Regions from separate parts of the Paenibacillus sp. J22P218 genome, predicted to be linked through region 1. Evidence: riboswitches for the same ligand, from Rfam matches in the RefSeq annotation. Region 1 holds a riboswitch; each other region holds the start of a gene.

Region 1 (3,093 bases):
GTCGGTGTCGCTGTCGGTGTCGGCGTTGGTGTCGGCGTCGGTGTCTCCGACGGTGTCGGTGTTGCCGTCGGCGTTGGTGTCGGTGTCGGCGTTGGTGTCGGCGTCGGTGTCTCCGACGGTGTCGGTGTTGCCGTCGGCGTTGGTGTCGGTGTCTCCGACGGTGTCGCTGTCGGCGTTGGTGTCGGTGTCTCCGACGGTATCACTGTCGGTGTCGGTGTTGCCGTCGGTGTCTCCGACGGTGTCGCTGTCGGCGTTGGTGTCGGTGTCTCCGACGGTGTTGCCGTTGGTGTCGCTGTCGGCGTTGGTGTCGGTGTCGGTGTCTCCGACGGTGTTGCCGTTGGTGTCGCTGTCGACGTTGGTGCCGGTGTCTCCGACGGCGTTGGTGCCGGTGTTTCCGACGGTGTTGCTGTCGGCGTCTCCGACGGTGTTGCCGTTGGTGTCGCTGTCGGCGTTGGTGCCGGTGTCTCCGACGGTGTTGCCGTTGGTGTCGCTGTCGGCGTTGGTGTCGGTGTCTCCGACGGTGTCGGTGTTGCCGTCGGCGTTGATGCCGGTGTCTCCGACGGTGTTGCTGTCGGCGTTGGTGTCGGAGAAGGCGTCGCCGACGGGCTAGGTGTTGGCGTCGCTAGCGGTATCTCCCCCTCGAAAGGTACCCAATGCGGCTGAATTCTGCCTTTCGTGAGCGAAGCGCCTATTAATATGCCGTCGATATTGCCGCTCGTTGCCGTAATATCAGCCTGCGGGGCTAGTAGACTGCCTTTGACCCCGCTATAGCCGAGCGTCAGCGCCGTAGCATCCGGGAAGTTAAACAATATTTTCGACTGGCGGTCTTTACCGTCAAAGCCAAAATAACCTTGCCACCCCATTGATCGAGTCGCACCCGTAACGTTAATAATCACTGTCGAGCCATTCGGAACGTCCAGCCATACCTCATTCAGATCATAACCTACTGTAAATACATTGAGCTGAGGGTCTGTTCCCTTCAAAGTCGTTTTATTCGAATTGTTTTGATCTTTGCTTGTTGTGCCGTTGGTCGGCAAAGCTGCCAGCTCAGCGGACAAATTCAACAAATATTCAGCTTCTGCTTCAAAATCAATAGGTGCCCCTTGATGCTTCTTGCCTCTTACGAGCGTGAAGGCCGATGTTGAGTGAAGCGTTCCGTAGTAGGCATCGCCATAATCAATTTGACCATTCGTGAACTTCAGTTCTCCGCCCGCTACTAAGCCAATGTCTCCCGATGCATTCGCTCGATTGACGCCAAATCCGGTTATATCAATATCTCCTCCGGCCGCCAGTCCACCTTCGACTTGCTCGTAATACAGCTTAAAGTCACCCAGCATGAACACGTTGTAACTGCCTGCCGTACCGAGCACAGAGTTGTTGCCTCCGCCTGCTCCAAATACGAAAGCGTTACATAGAATGCCGAAAACGATGACCCCAGTCACGACTAGTGATGCGCTCTTACGAAATGCTTTTCTCATGATATACCCTCCCTATCAAAAAAATAAAAAAGACCACACACGAATACGAGATTCATGGCGGTCGGACGATCATAGCGCCTTAGGCGCTGTAGACTCCAGACTTTGCGTCCCACTCTTTCAAATGGTTTGCTATTGGCATAATCGAACAATTCGTTCGTAATCTATGACTCTATCAAAAAGGAACTATACCTATTTTAGCTAATTTTGGTCGCAACCGCAATCCGCTAAATTATCTAACCCCATGTAAAATATACCCATGTATGTACATGGAAATGAACTTCAATTCCGCTCTCCATATGCCGATTGTTAATATAGGTAATAGGAACTACATCATGAAGCTGCGAAAAGAGGAATGATCCCATTGAAGCTACTAGATCCGCACCAACAAACTCCCGCAAGCGTATATCGCGCCTTCCTCCTCCAGCTCGTCTACAACTATGTATTTGGATCGGCCGTCGCCGTGCTCGGAGTCGGGGGCATCATCATTTTCTCCACGCTTAAGCTGCCCCAAGGCGAAGGCCTCGTGCTCGGTGTCATCTTATTCGCTTCTTTGCTCATTATGCTTGCCTGCGAGCTGTTCGTATTCTATCGGCATGCGAAGCCGATTCAGGCCGCTTTCCTGTCCGATCAGCCTACAGCGGAGCAGCTTCGCAAAGCTTATATACAAACGCACCGCTTTCCGGTACTGTCTTTGAAGCGGACTTTCGGACCTCATTTGCTCGGCATATCGGTGCCGGCTATTGCAATGAGCTATCTTTTCATCCGAATGGAATGGCTCTCGTTCCCTTATTATTATATCGGACTTGCTTCCGTTGGCGCGTTGCTCGTTGCCAGCATGCATGCCATGATCGAATTTTTCCTGACCGCACGGGCCATTCGACCTGTTGTCACCTATATGCGCAACAAACATGTAGAGCTCTATGGGCAGGATCTGTCGCTCGGCGGCCAAGTATTCGCTTCGATTCGCACGAAGTTTCTGCTAAGCGCTTTTTTAATCGGTACGCTTCCACTGCTCTTGCATAGTCTTGCGGCTCAGATCAGGCTTGAAGGACTGGACGGCGGGGGCACCTCCGCTTATTGGCAATGGGCCGGTATCATTCTCGTTATCGGCGTCTTCTTCTCCTTGTTCGGCGCCTCGCTCCTATCCCGCAATATCGAGGATCCGATCCATAAGCTCCAAGCTGCGATGATTGCCGTGCAGAACGGCCATTACGACACCCGCGCGGAAGATATTCATTCCGATGAATTCTCGAAGCTGGTCGCAGGCTTCAACCATATGATCGAAGGTCTGCAGGAAAGGGATGAGCGCAATAAGCAGCTTCACCAAAGCTACTTCTTCACGCTTGCTGCCGCGCTTGACGCGCGCGACACCTATACCGCGGGTCATTCGGAACGCGTTGCCGAATATTCCGTCGCGATCGGCGAGCAGGCTGGCTGGCCGCAAACCGAGATTGAACTGCTGCGCAAGTCGGCGTTGCTTCATGACATCGGCAAAATCGGCATTCGTGACGCGGTGCTGCTGAAGGATGGCAAGCTGACGGACGAGGAGTTCGATCAGATTAAGGCGCACCCGGGACTGGGCGAAAATATTTTGAAGCAGATTGAGCCTGCCGAC
Region 2 (3,093 bases), on a different contig from region 1:
GTAACGGCGGAGAATGAAATGAAGTTCGAACGGCTGCATCCGGCCGAAGATCGGTATACGTTCGAGGAAGCGGACCGCTTGTTGGAATTCGCAAAGTCAAACGGTATGGCAGTCCGAGGCCATACGCTCGTATGGCATAACCAAACGTCCGATTGGGTGTTTGATAACGGCTCGGGCGGCTTAGTTGATCGCGACACACTGCTTGCACGAATGAAAGTGCATATCGAAACGGTAGTTGGGCGTTATAAGGGACAAATCTACGCATGGGACGTTGTGAATGAAGCAGTGTCTGACAGCGGAGAGGAGCATCTTCGTCCGTCCAAGTGGCTGGACATTATCGGCGATGATTTTATTGCCAAAGCGTTCGAATATGCGCATGCCGCTGATCCTGACGCGTTGTTGTTTTACAACGATTATAACGAGTCCGTACCTGAGAAGAGAGAGAAAATCTATGCACTCGTCAAATCGCTTAAGGAGAATGGCGTGCCGATCCACGGGGTAGGACTGCAGGCGCATTGGAACTTGACACATCCGACGCTGGACGATATTCGTGCAGCCATCGAACGATATGCTTCTCTTGGACTGCAGCTGCATATTACCGAAATGGACGTATCGGTCTTCGCGTTCGAAGACAGACGCACGGATCTGACCGCCCCTACGGCTGAGATGATGCAGCTCCAGGAGGAAAGATACGGCGAGATGTTCCGGTTGTTCCGGGAATATAGCGACGTACTGACAAGTGTTACATTCTGGGGAGCAGCTGACGACTATACGTGGCTGGACGGATTCCCGGTGCGGGGACGGAAAAATTGGCCGTTGCTGTTCGACACGAAGCATCAGCCGAAAGGCTCGTACTACAAGGTGATTAGCCAAACGGAAGATGCGCTTGAAGGCTAATAGCGATTGAGAAGATGGCAAGCTGGAGCCGGCATGAGTCGGAGCCAGCTTGTTTGCTTTGCATAGACATATTGCACCAAATATAATCGGTCGACAATATCGGTCAAAGGAAGATTGTGACAAAATGATGATTTCTTAAATAAATTAACGAAATCTATACTTCAAATCTATTGATATCTGAAATGTAAAATAGTAGAATGTTCCTATTCGCTGTAAATGTTTACTAATTGTATCGGTGAACTATCCTAAAATCACATAATGCAAATCCGTCGAAAGACGAGAGACGCAAAGCTATAGGGACTACTTCTCAAAAAAGAAATGTCAGCCAGTTGCAAAAGGTTTAGCAGAGGCATGTCTATGGTCGTCCATAGACATGCCTCTTTGCTTACAACAAAAAAGAGATAATAACGAAATAGGAGAGAGTGGAGACAATGAGCGAGCAAGAGATGAATATCCGGACCTTATTTCCAAGCGACGACGGCAACGAGCGACAACGAGACGATCTTATAGCACTATTCAGGCAAATCGTAGAAGGGGTCGATGCTTTAAAGGATCCCGATTCCGTTAATTTAAAAGGAACGAAAGATAGAGGAGCTACTTTCTATCAGGATTTGACGAAGAACAGCCGCATTCCCGTTAGCGGAAGCACGCAAAATGAAGTGAACGGCGAGCTGCTCAAGCTTCTGCACGGTCATCCTTACCATACGAAATACTTTTTGACTAATATTTTGCCCATGGCCAGCATTCCAGGCATCATGGGAATGCTCACCGCTTTTATGGTGAATGGCAATAACTTGTGGGACGTATACGGACCTGCCGGAGCGGAGGCTGAAGTCAGAGTCGTTGCCATGATGTCGGCACTGATTGGTTATGAGCCTACGGAAAGCGGCGGATATACGACTTGGGGCGGGCAAGGGGCCATCTTTACGGGACTTCGGCTAGCCATTAATAAATATGACGCCAAAGCTGCAAAAGCAGGCGTACCTGACAACTTGTTTGCCTTCTGCTCGGAAGCGGCCCATTACAGCCTGTTCAAATCGATGGAAGCAACGGGGCTGGGCAGCAATAATCTGATTAAGATCCGTACGCGAGAAGACAGCTCCATGGATGTTCGGGATCTCGAAGAGAAAATGGAGAGCGTTATTCAAAGCGGAGGCGTCCCTGTGTACATTGTGGCAACGACAGCGACGACGGATGCGATGGGCATAGATAATGTCGAGGAAATCTTGGCTGTGTCAGAGGAACTAGCGACAAAGCATGGCATTCAAAGGCCGCATATCCACGCGGATTCGGCGCTGGGCGGATTTTTTGCCTTCTTTAACGATTACGACTTTGAAGGAAATCCACATAAATTCGATGCAGAAACGCTATCGGCGCTTCAAGCGATAAGGGAGAGAATGAAGCATTTGGGATTGGCGGATTCGTTGTGCTTTGACTTCCAGAAGCTCGGTCAAACGCCTTACTCCACGAGCTTATTCCTTGTGAAGTGGGCATCCGATCTCAAGCTGCTTGATTTGGAGCCGGATGAAACGCCGTACGTTGGACATCGGGGTTATGGGGATTATCATACGAGCTATACGCTGGAATGCTCTAGAATGGGCAGCTCGATCAGTATTTTAAGCGCGCTAACGGCTTTCGGCATCGAAGGTTATCAGAAGCTGCTCGCCCAATTCGTCGAAGTCAATATAGCGTTCAGAAAGACGTTGGCTGCCGAAGTTCCCGAAGCCGTCATCGTCAATCCTCTAAATCCGGGCATTATCACGCTATTCCGTTTGTATGCGGATCGTAAAAACGGCTATCACGCGGAATACGAAGGGCTTCGCAGCTATGCGGAGATTGAGCGCGAAAATAAGCTGAACGAGCTATTGTTCGAAATTTTGGGCAGAGACCGCGGAAAAATGTTTTTCGGAGATACGAAGAAGCATCTCTACGTGCCAACCGCGGACCGGGCGGGTCAAATTGCGCTGTATGCGGCTAAGTTATTCGTGATCTCGCCGTACACGCAAACTTCAGATGTCGGTGCAATCGTTCACTATTTGAAACAAAAAATCGCTGAAACGTATGCCGCTTATGATCGGCTATCCACGAAGGAGAACAACCATGAAGAAATCTATTCTTAAATTGAATTGGTTCAGAGAACATCTTGCCGTCAAAATCTCGGTCAGCATCCTTCTGCTGCAGGTCGTGACATGCGTA
Region 3 (3,093 bases), on a different contig from region 1:
CGTTGCTAATAACGGTGTCGATATCTTCGCCGTCGAGCGGATATAGACTAATGCCAATGCTGATTGTTAAGTAAAGCGACATGCCGTCGATTTCGAAGGGCTTGGAGAATGCTTCACCGATTTTCTCCGCCATGTCGTGTACCTCGGCAACGTCGGTGTATGAGCCGGCGAAGACGAATTCATCGCCTCCGAGACGGAATACATCGAAGCTCGTTGCTGTCTCTGCGAAGCGGTTGGCAGCCTGCTTCAGGAGTCTATCGCCGGTTGCATGGCCAAGCGTATCGTTTACTTGCTTGAAGCGATTAATATCGGCGAACATAACGGCAATCTTATGCTCATTACCGGCATGTATCGTAATCATATCTTGAATATGCTTCGTAAAGTGAAGCCGATTCGGCAAACCTGTCAGCATGTCGTAATAAGCGAGGCGATGAAGTTTCTCCTCCGATTGCCCAAGCATATACGCTTGGGCTTGCAGGCGCTCGCTGTTTTTCTGCGTCTCACCGAACATATGGACGAGATTGACCGCCATTTGCTTGAAGTTGCTAATTAAGGCGTGAATCTCGAAAATATTGCTGGAAGGCCATTCGATCATGTCTTCCTGCTTCAGGCGGCTCGGCAGATTGTTCGTCGCTTCGGCTAATCGCTTCAAGCTTCTGCCTAGCCAGCGGTTAATGAAGAACGCAACAAGCGCGGCGAATAAGGCGAGCGTAATTAAATAAATGAAATGCGTGATGTATTTATTAAAAAGATAGTATTGATAGTTATGTAAAGGAATATCGATATGGATCATGAGGCCCGTATCATGGATGGGCGAGGCGTAACGGAACTTGCCTTCATGCCAAGTCGAGATATGGAGCGGATGCTCTTTACGTACAGGAATAAGCAATTGAAGGTTGTTGCTTAACGCTTTGTTAATCCGGTAGCTTGAGGTGTCATTGCGGATGCTGCCGTTCCAAGGGATGACAGTGCCGCTTCCATCCGTAATGGTAATGGTGTATAGAGCGGACGAATGCTTGGCAATCAGCGATTGCAGGTATGCAAGCGTGGCCTCGGACTTATTGTCGTCGTATCGGATTCTGCTCTCCATATATTCTCTTCCGATCATCGAAGCTACGTTGCTGGAAAGCTGCTCGGCGTGGCGGCTGGCTTCCTTGAATGAGCCCGTGCTGCTAATGTAAATATTCAATAGAAACGGCAGTATAACGCACACGATCGAGAAATGAAACATGACGCGGTTGAGGGAGCTGGATCTGCGCCAATTGCGAGCGATGCCGGACCACTTTGAGAGCGGCAAATATTGCAGGGCAATATCGGCACACAGCGCGTTCAGCAGTCCGTTGATCGCCACAATCGACGTAACGAGCATCAGATCGGTCCCCATAGCGTTATATTGACCAACATGAGTAATATACGTTAGTGGAACGGCGATAAGCAGCCAAAAGGCAGCGTCGCAGACGAACAGGTGACTCGGGAACTTGCGAACGAGCAGACCGACAATGGCAATTTCCAGCAGTCCGATGTAATGGAATAGAGATTGATCCATAAGCTGAGTCCCAATCGTATGCACGACTGCGGCGGCAAGCAATCCGGGCCAGAACCCGAACAAGCGAAGTCCGACTAACAGGAATACGCTTGTAAAGGTGAATGTTATGCCATATAGAAAGGGATAGCCAAGTCTCTCGCAGATTAAAGCGAGCAGCGTGCATAGTAGAAAGGACAGGGCGATGATCCATCGATTACGCTTCGGTTGCTGTACAGTACTCAATTCGGGCCTCCTGGTAATATGTCAATGGAACGATTACGGTTGGATTTGACAATAAAAAAAGGATGCCAAACGGCACCCTCCTGCGGTCACGAATCATTAGGGTAACCCGGCGATCATGGCGTCATTACGCTGTAGACCCGTAGCTTTGCGTCCTATGCTTTCGCATAGTTTGCCCTTTGCCTATCCGGCTTTTCACCTAATATTCGACAATTTATTCTAAATTCCTTCTTTTTTTGCGCAAACTTGAAAACTAAGCTTTCAGTACGTCATGATCGACATAACGCTCGCCATTCATTTCGCTAATGATGTTGATAGCAGCTTTGGCGCCGTCGCCGGCCGTAATGATCGCATGAACGCTTACGCCTGCTACCGTTCCAGCGGCCCAGATTCCGGGAATGTTCGTTTTGCCGCTTGGATCGACAGCGACTACCGTCTTGATGCGCGGCTCTGTACCCGCTTTTGTCTGAACGCCGATATGCTCGGCAAGGTCAGTTGCGGCTCCGGTAGCGAGCAGGACATGCTTTGCCTCGTAAGCTCCGCCATCGGATTCAATCTTGAAACCGCCTTCGATGACAGTAATGTTCTGAACGGTTTCCTCCTTAATCTCGGTGCCGAATTTGAGCGCCTGCTTCTTGCCTGTCTCGATGAGATCGGGACCGCCGATTTCGACAACGCCGTAATGGTTCTCGAACCATGCGCGCTTCGTCATCCCTTTGTTATTTTCGAACATGACTGTTTTTTTGCCTGCCTTCGCGCTAAAGATCGCTGCGCTTGCTCCTGCGGGTCCAGCTCCGATAATTCCAATATCGTACACGCGTCCAACCTCCAAATGTATTTATTTCGTTCCTTTCGTTTTCGCCAATATTATATAAATGTTCCGCGGCAAAAATCAATCGGACAATTCGAGTCCGTTCACGATATGTTCATGATTGACGCGTTGCATTCGAACCGGGTCTTTGATATAGTTCGATTATCGAATAGTTCTACAGTAGAATTAGTTTGTCCGAGTCATTGGAGTCATTAGCGTTCGGACCATTACGACAGAGAAGGAGGATCTGATGCGGGAATGGATCTCAAACTATCCAAAGAAATTATACATCGCTACGAGGCTGCCCACTTCTTGGTTAACCGCCGATTAAACGCTTTGATACGCGAGCTGATGCCGGAAGAGCTGACGATCGACCAGTTCTCGACGCTGCGATATTTGCATAGCCAGGGGCGAAGCACGTCCTCGGAGCTGGCTGATATTTTCTGCGTGGGCAAAAGCTCGATTACGGCCATTATCAATCGTCTTTTCGACAAGAATCTGATTTATCGTCTGCCTG

Evidence for each region. Region 1 has a riboswitch for cyclic di-GMP ahead of AC0YN0_RS16700 (choice-of-anchor A family protein). Riboswitches for the same ligand answer to the same signal wherever they lie in the genome.
Region 2: linked by a shared signal. The riboswitch ahead of AC0YN0_RS04355 (pyridoxal phosphate-dependent decarboxylase family protein) and the one ahead of AC0YN0_RS16700 (choice-of-anchor A family protein) in region 1 are both predicted to bind cyclic di-GMP.
Region 3: linked by a shared signal. The riboswitch ahead of AC0YN0_RS19285 (putative bifunctional diguanylate cyclase/phosphodiesterase) and the one ahead of AC0YN0_RS16700 (choice-of-anchor A family protein) in region 1 are both predicted to bind cyclic di-GMP.

The regions. Positions count from the first base shown of each region.
Region 1 covers NZ_JBWDNL010000003.1:440,696-443,788, forward strand. The annotation lists gene AC0YN0_RS16700 (choice-of-anchor A family protein) at 1-1,478, opposite strand, end outside; cyclic di-GMP riboswitch class I at 1,532-1,619, opposite strand; gene AC0YN0_RS16705 (HD domain-containing phosphohydrolase) at 1,840-3,093, shown strand, end outside.
Region 2 covers NZ_JBWDNL010000001.1:1,076,514-1,079,606, forward strand. The annotation lists gene AC0YN0_RS04350 (endo-1,4-beta-xylanase) at 1-897, shown strand, start outside; cyclic di-GMP riboswitch class I at 1,147-1,234, shown strand; gene AC0YN0_RS04355 (pyridoxal phosphate-dependent decarboxylase family protein) at 1,329-3,017, shown strand; gene AC0YN0_RS04360 (methyl-accepting chemotaxis protein) at 2,998-3,093, shown strand, end outside.
Region 3 covers NZ_JBWDNL010000004.1:254,497-257,589, reverse strand. The annotation lists gene AC0YN0_RS19285 (putative bifunctional diguanylate cyclase/phosphodiesterase) at 1-1,768, opposite strand, end outside; cyclic di-GMP riboswitch class I at 1,866-1,952, opposite strand; gene AC0YN0_RS19280 (FAD-dependent oxidoreductase) at 2,019-2,582, opposite strand; gene AC0YN0_RS19275 (MarR family winged helix-turn-helix transcriptional regulator) at 2,835-3,093, shown strand, end outside.